DNA from 2 places in the Tardiphaga sp. 20_F10_N6_6 genome. Region 2 is predicted to be linked to the other one. Evidence: predicted binding sites of a transcription regulator. Region 2 holds the regulator's gene; the other holds the start of a gene.
What was found. Region 2 encodes PhoB, which activates phosphate uptake and scavenging genes when phosphate is short. Its sites were predicted from a motif close to TGTCATNNANCTGTCAT; they were not measured.
Positions count from the first base shown of each region.

Region 1: AB7813_RS07655 (glycerophosphodiester phosphodiesterase family protein) is a predicted target of PhoB. The motif match lies at 2,024-2,040, and genes of this name have one in related genera.

Region 1 covers NZ_CP197239.1:1,592,115-1,603,173, reverse strand. The annotation lists gene AB7813_RS07660 (trimeric intracellular cation channel family protein) at 107-739, shown strand; gene AB7813_RS07655 (glycerophosphodiester phosphodiesterase family protein) at 749-1,993, opposite strand; gene AB7813_RS07650 (GCG_CRPN prefix-to-repeats domain-containing protein) at 2,114-2,374, opposite strand; gene AB7813_RS07645 (alpha/beta fold hydrolase) at 2,563-3,570, opposite strand; gene AB7813_RS07640 (ArsR/SmtB family transcription factor) at 3,644-4,357, opposite strand; gene AB7813_RS07635 (NIPSNAP family protein) at 4,428-4,736, shown strand; gene AB7813_RS07630 (hypothetical protein) at 4,798-5,259, opposite strand; gene AB7813_RS07625 (formyltransferase family protein) at 5,355-6,143, shown strand; gene AB7813_RS07620 (hypothetical protein) at 6,140-6,391, opposite strand; gene AB7813_RS07615 (ATPase domain-containing protein) at 6,602-8,089, shown strand; gene AB7813_RS07610 (response regulator) at 8,092-8,457, shown strand; gene AB7813_RS07605 (indolepyruvate ferredoxin oxidoreductase family protein) at 8,758-11,059, shown strand, end outside.
Region 2 covers NZ_CP197239.1:4,599,352-4,610,410, forward strand. The annotation lists gene AB7813_RS22075 (lysylphosphatidylglycerol synthase domain-containing protein) at 1-875, shown strand, start outside; gene AB7813_RS22080 (ATP-binding protein) at 915-2,231, shown strand; gene pstS (phosphate ABC transporter substrate-binding protein PstS) at 2,663-3,673, shown strand; gene pstC (phosphate ABC transporter permease subunit PstC) at 3,829-4,827, shown strand; gene pstA (phosphate ABC transporter permease PstA) at 4,829-5,674, shown strand; gene pstB (phosphate ABC transporter ATP-binding protein PstB) at 5,671-6,498, shown strand; gene phoU (phosphate signaling complex protein PhoU) at 6,527-7,240, shown strand; gene phoB (phosphate regulon transcriptional regulator PhoB) at 7,333-8,037, shown strand; gene AB7813_RS22115 (GcrA family cell cycle regulator) at 8,142-8,651, opposite strand; gene AB7813_RS22120 (aspartate aminotransferase family protein) at 9,098-10,324, shown strand; gene argF (ornithine carbamoyltransferase) at 10,324-11,059, shown strand, end outside.

The sequences.
Region 1 (11,059 bases), 3.0 Mb from region 2:
AGGTTGTGATGGAGGCTCAGGAAGATGGCGGGGATTTGTCCGCCGCCGGTCACCGCATGCACGGATTTGTGTTACAGGTCGCCGTCATCCGCTACCGACGAGTCCCATGCCCCATACCGAAGCCCTGCTGTTTCCGCTCGCCATGATCGCGCTCGTTGCCGAGGCGATGACGGCTGCGCTGGCGGCCGGGCGGCGCAAGATGGACTGGCTTGGCGTTGCCATGCTCGGCTGCATCACGGCGCTCGGCGGCGGCTCGGTGCGCGACATGCTGCTCGGGCACTATCCGCTGTGGTGGGTGAAAAGCCCTTATCTGCTGTTGCTGACCGGCGGCGCGGCGCTGCTGACCATCGGGCTTGCGCGCGTGGTGCATCGCTTTCACGCGCTGTTTCTGGTGCTCGATGCCATCGGTCTTGTGGTTTTCACCATCATGGGCTGCAACATCGCCCTCGCCATGGATCAGCCGCTGCTGATCGTGGTCGTGGCCGGGATGATCACCGGCTGCGTCGGCGGCGTGCTCCGCGACGTGCTGTGCAACGACGTGCCCCTGCTGTTTCGCGCCGAACTCTATGCCAGCGTGTCGATCGTCACGGGGCTTCTGTATATCGGCGGCATCAAATACGGATTCAGTCCCGATCTCGTGACGCTGGTCGCCGCCGCGACCGGTTTAGTATTCCGCCTGCTGGCAATCCGGCTGAAGCTGGAGATGCCGAAATTCGTCTATGACAGCGACGCCAAATAGCGTGCTGCGTCAGCGCAGCCGCATGCAGCTCGCATAGAACGTGGTCGTCGCCGGCCAATCGGAAAACACACCGCGCACGCCGACGTCTCTCGCCAGCACGTCCAGCACCGTCAGCGTGTCGCCCTCGCGATCGATGGCGGGTTTGATCGAGCGATGGAAGAAACCGCCGCCGTTTGCGAGCGGCCCGTCGCGCTCCAGCGACCATGTGATCAGATCGAGCCCGGCATCGCGCGCTGCTTTGGCATAAGGGGAGGGCACGATCTGACCGCTGCCATCGAGCGTCAGCAGCATGTAGATCGGAGGCGCGAGGATCTTCACGCCGGTGGCTTTCAGCTCCGGCATCGACGGTTTCCACGTCTCTTGTCGCATGTGATCAAAACCCGGTGTTTCATAGCGGCCGTCGAGATAGACTGCCTGCGCGCCGAAGTCCGGCGCGGTGCGGATCCAGAACTTGATGTCGTTGAGATCGAAGCTCTGGGCAAATACGTCGCCAGGCGGAATGCCGGCGGCGCGATACTCGTCGAGCATCTGGGTCGCGTACTTCTCCGGACTATAATCGCCGTCGAACGGCATCGGCACCTCCGGCGCCTTCAGCTCCGGCGTGAATTTGGCGCCGAGGCTCTTGATCAGCGCGATGCTCTCCGCGTGGGTCATCAACGTGCCCGAGCTCGCATAAAGGTCGGTGCGCCAGCGCGGCGTGCCGTTCTGATAATCCGCGACGGTCGTGGCAGAGGTGTTGGCGGCATCCATCTTCGCCGTCAGCGTCCTGAACTCCGCCAGCGTGATGTCGCTGGTACAGCATTTCGCTGATGCCTTCTTGCCGGTGGCGAGATCGGCGGGGCTGAAGGGTTGTGTGCACTTCGCTGCAAGCGACGGCACCGACAGGATGTTCGTTGTCGTGTGCAGGTCGCATTGCGAATGACGGCAGACCAACTGGCGGTCCTTGGTGAAGGTCACGTCGCATTCGATTACGCCGGCACCCATGCGTGCGGCGGCCAGATAGGACTCGCGGCTGTGCTCGGGGAATTGCAGCGGCGCGCCGCGATGGGCGATGGAAAAATCGCTCTTGCGAAACGGCCCGGTACAGGTGCTCAGCTTTGCCTTTAGCGGGCCGTCTTTCATCTTGTCGACGAGATAGAATGGCCGCGGACCGAGCTGCGGCTCGGGCAGTGCGATGGTGTCGGCGCGGCCGGTCGTCAGCGATGAGAGGCCGAGCAGCCCGGCCAGTATGAGACGACGCAAGGTGCGCGACATGACGATCTCCAGAATAGCGAAGTGCCATTCTGTCATCTTCGTGTGACGGCTGTAACCGGCGCGTGGGCAACAGAAAACCCCGCCAGTGGCGGGGTTTTCGTCGTCAGGATTGTGCAGCGATCACCAGCGGCGGATGCAGCGGCCGTAGGGATTGCGGAAGAAGCCGGGGGGGCAGTAACCCGGGCCGCGCGGCGGCGGGCCGCGGAACATCGGGCGGCAACCGCCATAGGGACCGCGGGCATAGCCGGGGCCGCAGCCCTGAGCGACCTGGATTACGCCAGCCGTCTCGACTGCGCTGAGCGGCGCCAGTGGCATTGCATTGGCGGCACCAAGGCCTCCGACGCTGACGGCGAACAGAGCCGCAGCAAAGATCGTCTTCATTCGTGTTCTCCCTCGATGGTGCCGCGATGCGGCGCAGAGAATAATGATGGCATCGCATCACCCGCTGCAGGACTCTTACGGGGCAAGAAAATTGCTGGGGATCAACGCTGCACAGCACGATTAAGCCGATTCGATCTGAATACAGCATGAATGTTTCGGGATATGCGCGTAGCAGGGCGCGGCAGTTGCTACTTCGCCGCGAGGAAGCCCAGCATCAATTCGTTGAATTTGGCCGGTGCATCGAGAAACACGATATGGCCCGCGTCCGGCAGCACCTCGGCCTTCGCGTTCGGCATCTTCGCCGCCAGCGCCTTGGCCAGATCGGCGTTCTGCCCCATCTTCGACCGTAGCGCCTCCGGCGCATTCGGCTTGCCCGGTGCGTTATGATCGTCGGCGCCCATGATGAACAGGGTCGGCAGCGCGATCAGCGGAATTTCGTGGACCACGGGTTCGCGATAGATCATCTGCGCCGAACTGACGAAGGCGCGCAGCCAGCGCGGATATTCCGGCGACCCCTTGATGTTGAAACGCGCGTCGATAAAGGGCGTTACCTGGTCGGGCTGCATCTTCAGCGAATAGTTCACCTCGAGCTGTTTGCGGTAACCTTCCGCCGTCAGCTTGTCTTCGTTCTCCAAGATCTTCTCGGTTGGTGTCGGTGGCACATAGAGCCGATAGTCCTCAAGCCCGATCGGCGCCGCGAGCAGCAGGTGATCGATACGATCGGGATAAGCGCGGGCAATGCGCACGCTCAACATGCCGCCCAGGGAATGCGCGACGATGTCGAATTTCGCGATCCCGAGGTGATCCATCAGCGCAACAGTGTTGCGGGCAAGGTTGTCAAAATGCAGATCGCCTGATGGCTTCGACGATTTGCCGAAGCCGATCTGATCGGGGACCACGACGCGGTAGCCGGCTTCGTTCAACGTGCCGATCACCGGCGCCCAGTAGCTCGAAGGGAAATTGCGGCCATGCAGCAGTATGACGGTTCGACCATTGGGCTTGGTCGATGGCACGTCCATATAGGCCATGCGCAGCTGTTCGCCGTCATTGACCAGCGGCAGCATGTTGACGCGGTAGGGATAGGGGAAGCCTTCGAGGCCGATGCCATAGGGCTCGCGTGCCGCAGGAGGCTCGGCCGCCTGCGATGAGGTGAAAGGCAGGGTTGCAATCAGCGCGGCGAGCAGCAGGCGGTTCATTAGGAAAAGCTCCGGGAGAAAGAAGGTCCGGCGCGGTTTCGGGCTGCATTGCGGCGAAGGTAAGCCGGCGTCTTCACGTTTTCCGGATGGCGTCGCCGGTGGTGCCGAACAATGCCTCGAAGCGCTTCTCGCCGCTGCGGGTGAAATGCACCACGCGGCTGCCGGGCGAGGGGTCTCTGGCCGCCCATTTCATGGCAGTAAATGAGATCATGATGGCGGCGCCAAGTGTCCCGGCCAGATGGTGGCGGCGCTCGCTCCAGTCGAGGCAGGCCTTGCAGACCGGCCGGCGCGGATGCGCCAGCGTCGTCGGATCGATCCTCAATTCTTCAGCAACGAACCTGCTGCCCTGGGTCGTGAGTTCGATGACCCGCTCGGTCTGCCGGATCAGCTTCTGTGCCCGCATACTGTCGAGCATCTGCACGCCGAGATCGCCGGCGAGATGATCGTAGCAAATCCGTGCGCGGCGCAATGCGGGTTCTTTCGGCCCGGTGCGAACGCGAAGATGGCCGGCGCGGGCTGCCAGGCCGGCCAGACCTTCCAGCACTCCGGCGACATCGGGACCGGTGAGGCGATAATAGCGATGGCGCCCTTGTTTTTCCGGCTCGATCAGGCCACCGGCTTCGAGCTTGGAGAGGTGTGAGCTCGCGGTCGGCGCCGTAATCCCGGCTTCCTGGGCGAGCTCGCTCGCAGTCAACGCACGGCCTGTCATGAGTGCCGTCAGCATATTGGCGCGTGCAGGGTCGCCAACAAGTGCGGCGACCATGGCGATGTCCGGACCTGCTTTCATACTTCGACGCTAATCGAAGTATCACAGTCGATCAAGCGGCTATATCCAGGCATCTGCAGAGGGAGCTGTCATGACGATCACTGTCTTCATTCGCTATCAGATCGATCCGTTCAAACGCACATTGTTCGAGGCCTATGCCAAGCGCTGGCTGACGATTATTCCCAAATGCGGTGGCGATCTGCAGGGCTATTGGATGCCCCATGAAGGAACGAACAACGTCGCATTCGGCCTGATCTCGTTCCCAAGTCTCGCGGCCTATGAAGCCTATCGCGCCAGACTGCGGAGCGATGAGGAAGGCGTTGCGAATTTCGCGTCGGCCGAAGAGCACCAGTTCATCCTCGCGGAGGAACGCACGTTCCTGCGTCAGGTGACCGTATAGTCCATGCGCAACAAGGCCGCGGGCATCGATGCCCGCAGCCTTAATCTGCCCGGTCGCGCCGTTACTTCGGCGCGCCGCCCTTCGTGCTGTCAATCTCGGTGCCGGTCGGAGCCGATTGCGGAGCCTGCGGCCGTGCCGGTGCCGCACCGGTGGTGACGCCGGGCTGGTTGTTGGTGGGCGTCACGTCACGTACGCCGGGAGCCACTGGCGGCTTCGAATAGGAATCCGCGACGTTGTTGGTTGGCGCCGGCGCCTTTGGCGTGCTGTCCTGCGTCGCCGGGGCGGATTGGGATGCGGTCTTCGTCGCGTCGCCCGGATTCATCGATGTATTGTTCAGGCCGTAGAATACGGCGCCGAGCAAGACAACAATGCCAAGTGCATAAATAGCCATGCGGCTGCCGCTCGCTGGCCCTTCCGCGAGTTCAGGATCGGCCTGCAGCTCATTGTCGAGCCGCGCAGGATTGCGGATGTCATCAGCGGGATTTGGACGATACGGATCATTGGGATTGGGAATGTTCGCCATGTCGTGTCCTCCTGTGCGGCAAGACAATCGTCAGATGAGGTGCATGTTCCAGAGATTGTGCCATTCCAGAGCCTCATCCTATGTGGCAATGCAGCGTGATCGGGGCTGCTCATCAGATGTTAAGGCCTGGCTGCGACGCTGAGGCGATTATTGATTCGCAGAAGCGCGTGGCAGCCCGAATGTTCGATACGATTATCCTCCTGACGGGTCCTGCTGAGCACTCGGTCTTTACAACCCTGCTCCGTGGTCACAATCCGGCCCTCACGGTGCTTCCTGTTTTCACTGCTGAAGATCTGGCGGCGATCGAGCCCGACTGGCTGCGCCGAGCGCGGATGATTTCGTTCACCACTGGCGTCATAGTCCCCGGTGCGGTGCTCGATCAGCTTGGCTTTGGCGCCTACAATTTCCATCCCGGTCCGCCGCAATATCCCGGCTGGGCCCCGGCACATTTTGCGCTCTACGATCATGCGACCGACTTCGGCTGCACTGTCCATCGCATGATTGCACGTGTCGATGCCGGACCGATCGTGGATGTCGAGGCGTTCCCAATTCCGGCGGACATCAGTGTCGCGGGTCTGGAAGAGATTGCCTATACGAAGCTGGTCCAGACTTTCTGGCGGATGGCACGCGTCCTGGCCACACAGCCGGTGCCGCTCATCGAGCGGGCGCTGCGCTGGGACAGCACGCGTCACACGCGTAAGGCCTATGAGCAGATCTGCGATATCCCGGTAAGCATCCAGAAAGACGAATTGCAGCATCGGGTCAAAGTCTTCGGCACCGACCATTTCGGCATCGTACCGACGATCGGTCTGCACGGCTTCCAGTTTCGGGTCGTCGTGCCCGACACTGAAAGCGCTATTGCGGACGAAGCTGTCGAAGCCTAGCGGTTAGCCGCGAAGCTCTGGTGCTGCGCGGGCGGGGTCGCTGACGTGTGCGTCTTGGACACCTTGCCGTTGAATTCATAGAGCAGGAAACTCAGCACCACGAGTAGTCCCACGCCGATGATGGCCTTGGTCGGCTTGTGATCATGCTCTTCGCCGCAATCCGGATGATAAGAACCGTCATTCGTCGACGCCATATCGCTGCCGGCGAGTTCAGGCTGCGACGTCCAGGTATTCAGCTTCTGATCCATTTCCGTCCTCCATGCCTGATGTTGTCAGGGTGACCGGACAGCAATGGCCCGTAAAGGCCGATGTTCCGTTTCGGGTGCGCTATTAGCGGGATGCTGCCTTGCTGAGAGGCAGCGTTTCGAAATATTTCTGAAAAAGCTTTGGAACCCATCGCTCCCCGACACGTTTCAACATCTCACCGGTATAGGTGACACGTTAGGGGCAGTTTCGGAATGAGTGGCGATAACGGCCGGTTTGCAACCGGCGTACCGGGTCTCGATGCGATCCTGGGCGGGGGCGTTTTCGACGGCGGCATCTACATCATTCAGGGCGCCCCGGGCGCCGGAAAGACGATTCTGGGCAACCAGATCTGTTTCGCGCAGGCCGCGCAGGGGCGGAACGCGCTTTACATCACGCTGCTTGCCGAGAGCCACGCCCGCATGATCGGACACATGCGGCGGATGACCTTCTTCGATGAAGCAGCAATTCCCGACCGCATGTCCTATGTCGGCGCCTTCAAGACGCTGGAAGACGACGGGCTGCGCGGACTGCTGGACGTGGTCCGCCGCGAGGTTCGCACGCGCAAGGCCAGCATCCTCGTGCTCGATGGTCTCATCACCGTGCACGAAAAGGCGCGCTCCGAGCTTGAGCTGAAGAAGTTCATCCACGAATTGCAGACCCAGGCCGCCTTCAGCAACTGCACCATGTTCCTTCTGACCAGCGCCTTCGATGCCGATGCGCATCCGCCTGAGCATACGATGGTGGACGGTCTCATCGAGCTGCAGTCGGCACTGCATGGCCGCCGCGCCGAGCGGTCACTTCAGGTCCACAAGCTGCGTGGCACCTGGTTCATGGGCGGCAAGCACTCCTATCGCATCACCGAGAATGGACACGCCATCTATCCGCGTATCGAGGCGCTGCTGGAGACACCCAGCGTCTGGGACAGCGCCGACGGTCCCATGGTGTCCGTCGGCATTGGCGGCGTGGACAAGATGCTCGGCGGCGGCGTCGATACGCATTCGGTGACAGTGGTGCTCGGGCCTTCCGGGTCGGGCAAAACCACGGCCGGTCTTCAGTTCCTGACCGGCGGTCCCGCCAATGAACCGGCGATGCTGTTCGGGTTTCACGAGAATCCGATGGCGCTGCGGATCAAGGCCGACAGCCTCAAGCTGCCGCTGAAATCGCGGGCCGACAAGGTCACGCTGATGTGGCGCCCGCAGACAGAAGCGGTGCTCGACGAGGTCGCAACCGAGCTGCTCTCGACCATCAGGCAGAACGGCGTGCGCCGTCTGGTGATCGATGGCATCGAAGGCTTCTCGAAGCTCACCGACGAAAAGGAGCGCATCGGCTCTTTTTTGTCGGCGCTGTGCAACGAGTTGCGCGCACTCGGTGTTACCACGCTGGCAACCGCAGAAACGGACCACGCTGGCATGACACCCGGGCAGCCGCTCAAGGGCGTTAACCAGACGGGTCTCTCCGCGGTTGCCGAGAACATCATCGCGCTGCATCTCGCAGCCCTGCGCTCGGAAAACCATCGTCTGATGACCATTCTGAAATCGCGTGACCGCCGGACCGATATGCGCATGCGCCGCTTTGAAATTCTCGACGGCGGCATCGTTCTCGATGCCGATTTCCAGAGCGCGGAGCGCATCCTCAGGGACATTTCTAGTCAGGGACCTGCACCAACTCCATCGACGGATCTTAAGTTGACTGGAGAATAGCGGTGCGAACTGTCCTGATTGTCGAGGACGAATGGGCGATCGCCGACTGGCTCGAAGTCCTGTTGAGCGAATATGCCTTCAATGTCCTCGTAGCCGGCAACGGCCGTGAGGCGCTCGACATTCTGCATCGGGACACGCCCGATCTGGTGCTTACCGATTTCATGATGCCGTTCCTCGACGGCGCCGGCCTGATCGCAGCGATGGGGCAGGACGAGCGGCTGAGCGGAATTCCGGTGGTCGTCATGACCTCGTTGCTGGAGCATGTCGTACGCGACCGGGCAGGGCGTTTTCGCGCCTATCTGCGCAAGCCGTTTCGCGAGGCCGATCTGATGAAGATCATCAGCGAGATATTCCCGGGCGAGGCCTGAGCCTCCTTTGGCAGTTTGTGCTGCATCGCACTGCAGCGTGAAGCCGTTACGTCCTTGCGCCAAAGGCCTTTGCGGCGACACAACGTGACAAGTCTACCGGCCGCATTCATCACGAAATTGCGTTCTTTGGACGCGGGGCTCCATTGCCCAGAATTGTGGTGCGCCCCGTTCAAAATCCAACATAGACTGTTTCTAAGGGAGTCGAACGACCCCAGATAATAGGCGCGAGCAGGCCGGACGGTGCAGTCCGGGGCGATAGCCCCGGGCGACAGCTCAGAGGCCGCAGTGACGAGGGTGGGAATGGGAATTAATCAAGGCGCGATCAGTCTCGATCAGAAATACACCCAGGGCTCTGGCCACATCTTCCTGACCGGCATTCAGGCGCTGGTGCGACTGCCGATGGCGCAGGTCCGCAGGGACCGCGCGGCGGGTCTGAACACCGCAGCCTTTGTGACCGGCTATCGCGGCTCGCCGCTCGGCGGTTACGACCAGCAGCTCGTGGCCGCGCGGAAACATCTCGATCAATACGGCGTCAAATTCCAGCCCGGCGTCAACGAAGATCTCGCAGCCACCGCGATCTGGGGCACCCAGCAGCTCAATCTCTCGCCCGGCGCCGAATATGATGGCGTGGTCGGCATCTGGTACGGCAAGGGCCCCGGCGTCGATCGCTGCGGCGATGTCTTCCGCCACGGCAATGCCGCCGGCTCCGCGAAATTCGGTGGCGTCCTCTGTCTCGCCGGCGACGACCACGGCGCCAAGTCCTCGACCGTTCCGCATCAGTCCGACCATGCCTTCATATCGGCGCTGATGCCTTATCTTTATCCTTCGAGCATCCACGAGATGATCGAGATGGGTCTGCTCGGTATCGCGATGTCGCGCTATTCCGGCTGCTGGGTTGGCATGAAGGTGATCACCGAAACCGTGGAGACCACGGCGGAGATCAACCTCAATGACGAGATGACGCCGTTCAATATTCCCACCGATTTCGAACTACCGCCGGATGGTCTGAACCTGCGCTGGCCGGACGACCGCTATGTGCAGGATCGCCGCTTGCAGGACTACAAGGGCTTCGCGGCGATTGCCTTTGCCCGCGCCAACAACATCAACCGTGTCACCATGGACTCGCCAAATGCGCGCTTCGGCATCATGGCCTCCGGCAAGAGCTATGAGGACGTGCGCCAGGCACTGCGCGAGCTCGGCATTACCGAAGAGGTGGCCGCGAAGATTGGTCTGCGGCTGTACAAGATCGGCATGCCGTGGCCGCTGGAGCCGGAAGGCGTGCGCAAGTTCGCGGTAGGTCTCGATGAAATCTTCATCGTCGAGGAGCGCCGCGAGATCGTCGAAAACCAGGTCAAGCAGGAGCTGTTCAACTGGCGCGACGATGTGCGGCCACGCATCGTCGGCAAGATGGATTCCCACGATCATCGCTTCCTGCCATTCGCCGAAGAACTGAGCGTCGCCAAGGTCGCGACCTCGCTGGTGGATCGCCTGCTGGCGATGGAGATAGACCCCGAGATCGCCGCACTGCTGCGTGCCAAGGCCGACTGGTTTCACGGCCGCGAGGCCTCGCAGGTCCAGAACGTCGTGCCGATCACGCGCACGCCGTATTTCTGTTCGGGCTGCCCGCACAATACCTCGACCAAGGTTCCGGAGGGCTCGCGTGCGCTGGCCGGCATTGGCTGCCACTTCATGTCGCTGTGGATGGATCGCTCCACCGAGACCTTCACCCATATGGGCGGTGAGGGCGTGCCGTGGACCGGCATCGCGCCGTTCACCAAAGAGAAGCATATCTTCGCCAATCTCGGCGACGGCACATACTTCCATTCCGGTTCGCTGGCGATCCGCCAGTCGATCGCCTCCAAGGCCAACATCACCTACAAGATACTCTACAACGATGCGGTGGCGATGACCGGTGGTCAGCACCATGACGGTGACCTGTCGCCGCAGAAGATCACGTTCCAGCTCCACAGCGAGGGCATCCGCGACATCTATCTCGTGTCCGAGAATCCCGATGCCTATCCCGCCAGCACCATTGCGCCGGGCGTGAAGCTGGCGCATCGCGACGAACTCGACAACGTGATGAAGACGCTACGCGACGTGCCGGGCTGCTCGGCCATCGTGTTCGTGCAGACCTGCGCTGCCGAGAAGCGTCGCCGCCGCAAGAAGGGCATTCTGGAAGACCCGCAGCGCCGCGTGCTCATCAACCCGGCAGTCTGCGAAGGCTGCGGCGATTGCTCGGTGCAGTCGAACTGCATTTCGGTGGAGCCGCTGGAGACCGCATTGGGTCGCAAGCGCACCATCAATCAGTCGTCCTGCAACAAGGACTATTCGTGCCTCAAGGGCTTTTGCCCGTCCTTCGTCACGGTCGATGGCGGCAAGCTGAAGCGCAAGGCGCCCGTCGAACTTGGCGCCATCGGTGCATTGCCGGAGCCGGCCACGCGGCCGACCCTCGACAAGCCCTATAATGTCGCCGTCGGCGGCGTCGGCGGCACCGGCGTGCTGACCATCGGCGCGCTGCTCGGCATGGCTGCGCATATCGAGGGCAAAGCCTCGATGATCCTCGACATGTCCGGCCTCGCGCAGAAGGGTGGCGCGGTGCTCA
Region 2 (11,059 bases):
CGCGGCTGATCATGCTGTCGGCGCTGTCGGTTGCCGCCGGCTATTTCACGTTGACATTCTACGACTGGTTTGCGGTGCGCACGATCGGTCGCCGCGACGTGCCGTACCGGATCAACGCGCTGGCGGCCTTCACCAGCTATTCGATCGGCCACAATGTCGGCGCCAGCGTCTTCACCGGCGGCGCGGTGCGCTATCGCATCTATTCGGCCTGGGATCTCAGCGCCGTCGATGTCGCCAAGATCGTCTTTCTCGCCGGCCTGACCTTCTGGCTCGGCAATCTCGCGGTGCTCGGCATGGGCATCGCCTATCACCCGGAGGCGGCCAGCGCGATCAACCAGGTGCCGCCATGGATGAACCGCATCCTGGCCTATATCATCCTCGCCGGCCTCGTCGGCTATGTGGTCTGGGTCTGGATGAAGCCGCGCAGCGTCGGCCGCGGCCCATGGTCGGTGGTACTGCCGGGCGGCCCGCTCACCTTGCTGCAGATTACCATCGGCATCATCGATCTCGGCTTCTGTGCGTTGGCGATGTACATGCTGGTGCCCGCCGAGCCTGACGTCGGTTTCGTCGTGGTGGCGGTGGTGTTCGTCTCGGCCACCTTGCTGGGTTTCGCCAGCCATTCGCCCGGCGGTCTTGGCGTGTTCGACGCCGCCATGCTGGTCGGCCTCGAAATGATGGATCAGGAAAAGCTGCTGGCTGGCATGCTGTTGTTCAGGGTGCTTTATTACCTCGCGCCGTTCTTTATATCAGTCATGTTACTGACGCTTCGCGAGCTTATTATCGGTTCGCGATCGAAGAAGCTGCAGGCGGTCGCGGCGGACGCCAAGCCCGGCGTCGGCCACCCGCTCAAGGAACATGGCCGCTCCGGCGCCTGACATACGTTCGCATTCGCAGCAGGAAGAGATCCGGTTCAGATGGCCATTGAAGCTTCTCCATCGACCATGTTTTCGCCGTGGCCGGACCGGCTGCGGCATTCGGCGATCATCCTGCTGGCCGCCGGCCTGGCGCTGGCCGCACTGGTGTTTTTCGGCGAGCTGTCGCCTGTTCGCGCGGGCATCGTGTTCGTCTGTATCGCCGGCGCGGCGCTGGTGCCGTGGCGGCTGCATGATGTGGTGACGGCGCGCGACGAGGCGCTGGCCGCCAATCCTGTCGAGGCACCCGCGGTGCGCGCCATCATTGCCGGCATTCCCGATCCCGCCGTGCTGCTCGACCGTGCCGGCCGCGTCATCCATCTCAATCCCGCAGCGGCGCAGCTCGCGCCGGCACTCCGCAAGAACGAACTCGCTCAATTCGCGCTGCGCTCGCCGGAGATCATCACCGCCTTGCGCGAGTCCATCGCCACCACCGAGCCGCGCCGTGCGACTTATCTCGATCATGTTCCGGTCGATCGCTGGATGGAACTGATGATCACACCGGTGCCGGTTCCGACCGCCTTTGGCGGCACCGACACCTGTATGCTGATGACGTTCCACGACCAGACGCCGCTGCGCCGTGTCGAGGAAATGCGTGCCGACTTCGTCGCCAATGCCAGCCACGAGCTGCGCACGCCGCTGGCGGCGCTGTCCGGCTTCATTGACACGTTGCAGGGACCGGCCAAGGACGACGCCAAGGCGCGCGAGCGCTTTCTCGGCATCATGCATGCGCAGGCGACCCGCATGGCGCGGCTGATCGACGATCTGCTGTCGCTGTCGCGCGTCGAACTCTCGGCGCATGTGCGGCCGGATACGCTGGTCGATATTCTCCCCATCATCCGCCAAGTCGGCGACGGGCTGGAGCCGCTGGCCAACGAGCGCAACGTCAGGATCGAAATGGCGCTGCCGGAGACGCCGGTGTCCATCGCTGGCGATCGCGAGGAATTGCTTCGGCTGTTTGAGAACCTGATCGAGAACGCGCTGAAATACGGCGCATCCGGTGGCAAGGTGGACGTATCGTTGACCACGGAGTCGACCTCGGAGGGTGTGCCGGAAATCCGCGTCGCCGTGCGGGACTATGGCCCGGGCATCGCCCCCGAGCATCTGCCGCGCCTGACCGAGCGTTTCTACCGGGTCGATGTCGGCGACAGCCGCGCACAGGGCGGTACGGGCCTCGGCCTCTCGCTGGTGAAACACATCCTGAACCGGCATCGCGGCCGGCTGCTGATCGAAAGCGTGCCGAAGAATGGCGCGACTTTTACCGCCGCCTTTCCGCAGGTGAAGACGCCGCCGGCCCCTCCTACCTCCGCCGCGTCCTGACGCCTTAAACTCCCTTCGTTCTCCTGCGCCCGTCGGGGCCGCCCTCGGGCGGTCGGGCAGCGATGCGCTTCGCTCAGACAGTCAAAAAACCGTGGTGCGGCATTGCGTCCGATCACCCTCAATATCGTGCCCGCCCCTGTCATACGCGCGCATGCGCGCGAAGCCGGATTCCGTCTGCTGAAACATATTGTTAACCCCTGTGACGGCGGATTTTGACGGCCTGGCATGACCCTCATGGCAGGGCATTTTCGCTGTCATTTGCACGGTAAAATTATCCGCGGAGGCAGAAAAACAAAGCATTTACAGATGCTTGGTGCCGTCATCCAAGTGTCACTGAACTATCATAAAAGCACAATCGACCACCCCTAAACGGGCGGCGTGAGCACAACTGGCGCATCCGGCGCGGTCGCTCACGAGATTGGAGACATCCCATGAAATTCCTCAAAGCGATCGTCGCTGCCGGCCTTGTTGCCGCCTCGACCTCGGCATTTGCCGCCGACATCACGGGTGCCGGCGCAACCTTCCCGTTCCCGGTCTATTCGAAGTGGGCCGACGCCTACAAGAAAGAGACCGGCAATGGTTTGAACTACCAGTCGATTGGTTCGGGCGCCGGCATCAAGCAGATCCAGGCCAAGACCGTGACCTTCGGCGCCACCGACGCGCCGCTCAAGGCTGAGCAGCTCGAGAAGGACGGCCTGGTTCAGTGGCCGATGGTGATGGGCGCGATCGTTCCCGTCGTGAATCTCGAAGGCATTGCCTCGGGCGAGCTGGTTCTCTCCGGCGAAGTGCTCGGCGACATCTATCTCGGCAAGGTTACCAAGTGGGACGACGCTGCCATCGCCAAGCTGAACCCGAAGCTGAAGCTGCCGTCGGCTGCCATCACTGTCGTTCGTCGTTCGGACGGTTCGGGCACCACCTTCAACTTCACCGACTATCTGTCCAAGGCCTCGGCTGACTGGAAGACCAAGGTCGGCACCGGTACCGCCGTCGAGTGGCCAGTTGGCGTTGGCGCCAAGGGCAACGAAGGCGTCGCTGGCAACGTCGGCCAGACCAAGAATGCCATCGGTTATGTTGAATATGCTTACGCCAAGCAGAACAAGCTGACCTATACCGGCATGGTCAACAAGGCTGGCAAGACCGTCCAGCCGACCGTCGCCGCTTTCCAGGCTGCTGCGTCGAATGCCGATTGGGCCAAGGCTCCTGGCTACTACGTCATCCTCACCGACCAGCCGGGCGAAACCTCGTGGCCGATCACTGCCGCGACCTTCATCCTGATGCACAAGACCCCGACCGACAAGGCGGCCTCGGCTGAAGCGATCAAGTTCTTCAAGTGGTCGTTCGAGAAGGGCGCCAAGATGGCTGAAGAGCTCGACTACATTCCGATGCCGGAACCCGTCGTCAAGCTGATCGAAAAGACCTGGTCGGCTGACATCAAGAGCTGATCTGGTGTGTGGGCGGAGGAGAGGGGCATCTCTCCTCCGTTTGCTGCAGGGCTGAATTTCTTTCTTCTTCTCTTCTTCTCTTCTGACTTCGCGCCCTGACAAGCCCCTCCAGGGCAATGCGTTTTGGGGTATTGTAACAATTACAGGGGACTGGCGTGGCAGACATGGCCGTACAGAGCTCTTCGATGGACGCTGCCGGACCTTATGATCGTGCGAAGGCTTTGAATGCCTTCAAGACCGGCGACCAGGCGTTTTATTGGATCACCCGCATCTCGGCGCTGTCCGTTTTGTTTATCCTCGGCGGCATCATTCTGTCGCTCATCGTTGGTGCGTGGCCGGCGCTCCGCGAATTCGGCTTCTCGTTCCTGACGACGCAGCGCTGGGCACCGTCGGCTGATCCGCCGGTGCTGGGAGCGCTCGGCCCGATCTACGGCACGCTGATCACCTCGGTGATCGCGATGGCTATCGCCATTCCGGTCGGCATCGGCATCGCGATCTTCCTCACCGAACTGTGCCCGAACTGGCTGCGCCGCCCGATCGGCATGGCGGTCGAGCTTCTCGCCGGTATTCCCTCGATCATCTACGGCATGTGGGGCTTCTTCGTGCTCGGCCCGTTCCTGGCCAACCACGTGCAGCCGTTCATGATCAGCGCCTTCGAAGGCGTCCCGGTCCTCGGCGTGATTTTCGCCGGCCCGCCGTCCTATCTCTCGCTGTTCAACGCGTCGCTGATCCTCGCCATCATGGTGCTGCCCTTCATTACCTCGATCTCGGTCGACGTGTTCAAGACGGTGCCGCCGGTGCTCAAGGAAGCCGCTTACGGCGTCGGCTGCACCACCTGGGAGGTCGTCCGCAACGTCGTCATCCCCTATACCCGCGTTGGTGTGATCGGTGGCGTCATGCTGGCGCTCGGCCGTGCGCTCGGTGAAACGATGGCGGTGACCTTCATCATCGGCAACTCGTTCCGCATCACAGGCTCGATCTTCGGCCCGGGCACCACGATCTCGGCGGCGATCGCCAGCGAGTTCGCGGAGAGCGACGGTCTGCATCAATCGGGTCTGATCCTGCTCGGTCTCCTGCTGTTCGTGCTGACATTCTTCGTGCTCTCGGCAGCGCGTCTGATGCTGCTGCGTCTGGAAAAGAAGGCGGGCAACTAATATGAACCCGATTTACGCTTCACGCCGCCGCAACGACATGATCATCCGTGGGCTCTGCATGGGTGCCGCTCTCTTTGGCGTCACCTGGCTCGCGCTGATCCTGTTCACGCTGTTCTACAACGGTATCGCCGGCATCAGCCTGCAGATCTTCACCCAGAACACGCCGCCGCCCGGCTCCATGGAAGGCGGCCTGCTCAATGCCATCGTCGGTTCGATCATCATGACCGTCATCGGCGTCGGCATCGGCGCGCCGCTCGGCCTGTTTGCCGGCACCTATCTCGCGGAATACGGCAAGCACGACAAACTCACCTCGGTGATCCGCTTCATCAACGACGTGTTGCTGTCGGCCCCGTCCATCATCATCGGCCTGTTCGTTTATGGTGCAGTGGTGGTTCCGATGGGCGGCTTCTCGGCTCTCGCCGGTTCGCTTGCGCTCGCCGTGATCGTGATCCCCGTCGTGGTTCGCACCACTGAAGATATGCTTGGTCTCGTGCCGAACCCGCTGCGTGAAGCGGCCTCGGCGCTCGGCCTGCCGCGCTCCCTGGTCATCAAGCGGATTGCTTATCGTGCAGCCCGCGCCGGTCTCATCACCGGCGTGCTGCTGGCGACCGCGCGTGTCGCCGGTGAAACGGCGCCGCTGCTGTTCACCGCGCTGAGCAACCAGTTCTTCAGCCTCGATCTCACCAAGACGATGGCCAACCTGCCGGTGACCATCAACAACTTCGTGCAGAGCCCCTACGAGTACTGGAAGCAGCTCGCCTGGAGCGGTGCCCTGATCATCACCTTGACCGTACTTGCCCTTAACATTGGCGCGCGCATTCTCGGCGCCGAGAGGACAGCAAAATGAGTGAGCTTTCTGTGTCGTCTGGCGTTCCTTCCGTCTCGATGCCGCCGCCGTCGGCCCTGCAGGGCGAGACCCGTCCCAAGGTCACCGTGCGCGACCTGAACTTCTACTATGGCGAACACCACGCCCTGAAGAAGATCAACCTGACGCTGATGGCGAACCGCGTAACCGCATTCATCGGCCCGTCGGGCTGCGGCAAGTCCACACTGCTGCGCATCTTCAACCGCATGTATGATCTGTATCCCGGCCAGCGCGCCGAAGGTCAGCTCATGCTCGACAACCAGAACATTCTGGATCCGAAGCTGGACCTCAACCTGCTGCGCGCCCGCGTCGGCATGGTGTTCCAGAAGCCGACTCCGTTCCCGATGACGATTTACGAAAACATCGCCTTCGGTATCCGCCTCTACGAAAAGATCTCCAAGTCGGAGATGGACATCCGCGTCGAGAGGGCGCTGCGCGGCGGTGCACTCTGGAACGAAGTCAAGGACAAGCTCAACGCGTCGGGTCTCAGCCTGTCGGGCGGTCAGCAGCAGCGCCTGTGCATCGCGCGCACCATCGCGGTGCGGCCGGAAGTGATCCTGTTCGACGAGCCGTGCTCGGCGCTGGATCCGATCTCGACCGCGAAGATCGAGGAGCTGATCGACGAGTTGAAGGATCAGTATACGATCGCGATCGTGACCCATAACATGCAGCAGGCTGCCCGCGTCTCCGACAGCACGGCCTTCATGTATCTCGGCGAGTTGATCGAGTTCGATCAGACCAACAAGATCTTCACGTCGCCGACCGATCGCCGCACCCAGGATTACATCACCGGCCGCTTCGGCTGACGCGACACATTCGCGGGAGGAATTTGAGATGGCTTTTGAACACACCACCAAGGCTTTCGACGACGATCTGCAGGAGCTGACCCGTCTCGTTGCCGAGATGGGTGGCCTCGCGGAACGGCAGATCGTCGAATCCGTCGATGCGCTGATCCGCCGGGACGTCGCGCTCGGTGCGCGCGTCGTCGCCACTGACTCCGAGATCGACCAGTTGCAGCGCACGATCGAAGAGCGCGCCGTGCTGACCATCGCCAAGCGCCAGCCAATGGCTGTCGATTTGCGCGAGATCGTCGGCGCGCTGCGCGTCGCCACTGATCTGGAACGCATCGGCGATCTCTCCAAGAACATCGGCAAGCGCGTCAATGCACTCGACAGCGACTTCCATCCGCTGAAGCTGATCCGCGGCCTCGAGCACATGACCGACCTCGTGACCACCCAGGTCAAGGCCGTGCTCGACGCCTATGCCGCACATGATCTGCCCGCTGCGATGACGGTGTGGAAGGGCGACGAGGAAATCGACGCGATCTGCACCTCGCTGTTCCGCGAACTCCTGACCTATATGATGGAAGACCCGCGTAACATTTCGTTCTGTATCCACCTGATGTTCTGCGCCAAGAACATCGAGCGGATCGGTGACCATGCCACCAATATTGCGGAAACCGTGTTCTACATGATCGAGGGCCAGCAAATCCTCGACAAGCGCCCGAAGGGCGACATGACCACATTCGCGAACACGCCGACGGTCTGAAGCATGATCCGGAAAAGTGGAAGCCAGTCTTCCGCAAGGATCATGATTTAAAGACTTGTCGGACGTCACTGAGGGTATTGATCAAGATGGCTGTGAATGCACGCATTCTGGTTGTGGAAGATGAAGAGGCACTAACGACGCTGCTTCGCTACAACCTCGACGCCGAAGGCTATGATGTTGAAACCGTCGCTCGCGGCGACGATGCCGACACCCGCTTGAAGGAGCGGGTGCCGGATCTCGTGGTGCTCGACTGGATGCTGCCGGGCCTGTCCGGCATCGAACTGTGCCGCCGCTTGCGCGCACGGCCCGAAACCAAGGCATTGCCGATCATCATGCTGACGGCGCGCGGCGAAGAGAGCGAGCGCGTTCGCGGTCTCGCCACCGGTGCCGACGACTACATCGTCAAGCCGTTCTCGGTGCCGGAGCTCCTGGCCCGCGTGAAGGGCCTGCTCCGTCGTGCAGCTCCCGAGCGTCTCGCCACCGTCCTGGCGTTTGGCGACATCGAACTCGACCGCGACAAGCGCCGCGTCGTGCGGTCCAGCCGTCCGATCGATCTCGGTCCGACCGAATATCGCCTGCTGGAGTTCTTCCTGGAACATCCGGGCCGCGTGTTCAGCCGCGAGCAGTTGCTCGACAGCGTCTGGGGCCGCGACATCTATATCGACGAGCGCACCGTCGACGTGCATATCGGCCGCCTGCGCAAGCTGCTCAATCCCGCTGGCGAGCCCGATCCAATCCGCACCGTGCGCGGTGCCGGCTACGCGCTGGACGACCGGTTCGACAAGGCGGCGGAGTAGGTATCTTCCTTCTCCCCCGCAAGCGGGGCGAGGTTAGAAGCCCCCAAGCAAAAAATGCCCGGCTCATCGCCGGGCATTTTCATTTGGTTTAGATGCTTTCCAGCTCAGCGCGTCGGCTTCGGCACTGCGCGGCGGCGGTCGCTTGCCGGCTGATAAGCGATGCGCGAGTGATGCGCGCAATAGGGGGCGCCGGCCAGGGCCTTGCCGCCGCAGAAATAGAAGTCCGCGCTCGACGGATCGCCGATCGGCCAATGGCAGGTGGCTTCGTTGAGTTCGACCAGCGACAGGCGCTGGCTGATCGGCACGATGTTGTCATAGGCGATCGGGTCGGGCTCGGCCTCGATCTCGTAATTATGGGCCAGCGCGGTATTGCCGCGTGCCATCGGGCGGGCAACGCGTACCATCTGCTGCGCCGGGCGCGCCTTGCGCTGCCGCGGAGCTGCCGAGGAGGGGCTCTTGGCACGGCCGGACAGGCCAAGGCGGTGAACCTTGCCGATCACGGCATTGCGGGTCACGTTACCGAGTTCCGCAGCGATCTGGCTGGCGGAAAGGCCGCCTTCCCAGAGTTTCTTCAACTGTTCGACGCGATCGTCGGTCCATGTCATTACCGTCATCGCCGTTTTCCCTTCGTGAGCGCCGGCCTGACCGGGCAGCGCTGCGAGTTGAGACTTCAAAAATCCCTGCGGTCAGAATCCTTTAGCGCTCACCGGGCGCGAATTTCGCGTCCGGCTGTTACGCCGCACTGGATGTGTCAAAAGGATCTACCGCCGCACGAGATGTCGTATCCGACGAGGCAAAAGCTACAATATGCCGTGACTCGCGCGCAAGAGTCGGGCATGCCGCGTCCACATGCTTCTGCAAATAAAGCTGCAAAATCGGCTTTTTCTGCGACTCCGTGTGACTCGAAAGCCGCAGTGCGCGGTTGACAGTCTTCACAGCACACATAGAATAATGCCCACGTGCCGCCCGAGAAGGGCGGCACGTTTCGTTTCTAGGGTCCGTTGTTCGATTTCGCACAGTTGTCATCGACGCGGCCGCAGTCTTTTCGATCGGATCGGTTATGACCAGCAACGCAACGTCTTCGCCCCTCTCTCAGGCTCACTTGCTGCCTGTTTTCGCGCGTGCGGATGTCGCTTTCGAGCGCGGTGAAGGCGCGTGGCTGATTGGAACCGATGGCGAGCGCTATCTCGATTTCACCAGCGGCGTTGCCGTGAACGCACTTGGCCATGCGCACCCACATATGGTTGCCGCATTGCAGGAGCAGGCCACCAAGCTCTGGCATATGTCGAACCTGTTCAAGAGCCCGGACGGCGAGCGCCTCGCCGCGCGGCTGTGCGAACAAAGCTTTGCCGACTTCGTGTTCTTCGCCAATTCGGGTGCGGAAGCGATGGAATGCGCGATCAAGGTGACCCGCCACTATCATTTCTCCAAGGGCCATCCCGAGCGCACGCGCATCATCACCTTTGAAGGCGCGTTCCATGGCCGCACCCTCGGCACGCTCGCGGCGACCGGCGCTGCCAAATATCTCGAAGGCTACGGCACGCCGCTCGACGGCTTCGATCAGTTGCCGCTCGGCGATATCGAAGCCGTTAAGAAGGCGATCGGTCCGAACACCGCCGGCATTCTCATCGAGCCGCTGCAGGGTGAGGGTGGCGTGCGTGCGCCGAGCAACGCGTTCTTCGGCGCGCTGCGCGAACTCTGCGACAAGAACGGCATCCTGCTGATCTTCGACGAAGTGCAGACCGGCATGGGCCGCACCGGCGAGTTGTTTGCCTATCAGCGCATCGGCGTGACGCCGGATGTCATGTCGCTGGCCAAAGCGCTCGGCGGCGGCTTTCCGATCGGTGCGTGCCTCGTCACGGCGGAAGCGGCCGAAGGCATGGCGCCCGGCTCCCATGGTTCGACCTTCGGTGGCAATCCGCTGGCGGTCGCTGCCGCGAATTCCGTGCTCGATATCATGCTGAAGCCCGGCTTCTTCGATCATGTGAAGAAGATGTCGCTGCTGCTGAAACAGAAACTCGCGGGCGTGGTCGACGGCCATCCTGACGTGCTCAGCGAAGTGCGCGGCGAAGGTCTGCTGATCGGCCTCAAGGCTGTCGTGCCGGCCGGCGATCTCGTGGCCGCATTGCGTGACGCCAAGCTGCTGACGGTTGGCGCCGGCGACAATGTCGTGCGCTTCCTGCCGCCGCTGATCGTCAGCGAGTCCGAGATCGAGCAGGCCGTGCAGCGGCTGGAACAGGCCTGCGTGGCCCTCGGTTCATCTGCCAAGACGCAGGGAGCCGCGTGATGAGCACGTCACCGCGGCACTTCCTCGATCTCACGGCCGTGCCGGCCAGTGAGTTGCGCAATATCATGAACGCGGCTGCCGCCATGAAGGCGAAGCTGAAGGGGCGGGATGGCACGAATGCCGAGCCCGATCGTCCGCTCAAGAACAAGACGCTGGCGATGATCTTCGAAAAGCCCTCGACGCGCACCCGCGTGTCGTTCGAGGTCGGCATGCGCCAGCTCGGCGGCGAAGTCGTGATGCTCACCGGCGCTGAAATGCAGCTCGGTCGCGGCGAGACCATTGCCGACACCGCGCGCGTGCTGTCGCGCTTCGTCGACATCATCATGATCCGCATCCTCAATCATGACTCGCTGATGGAGCTCGCGGAGAATGCGACGGTGCCGGTCATCAATGGCCTGACGCGCTTCTCCCATCCCTGCCAGGTGATGGCGGATGTCATGACCTATGAGGAACATCGCGGCCCGATCAAGGGACGCACCGTGGCGTGGACCGGCGACGACAACAATGTGCTGATGTCCTGGGCTCATGCGGCCGAGCGCTTCCAGTTCAAGCTTAATATCGCGACGCCGCCGCAGCTGTCGCCGAAGAAGCCGTTCAAGGACTGGGTCAAGGCGGCAAACGCGCCGATCACTTTCAGCGACGATCCCGATGCGATGGTGAAGGGCGTCGATTGCGTCGTCACCGACACCTGGGTGTCGATGGGCGACAAGGACGGCGAGACGCGCCACAACCTGC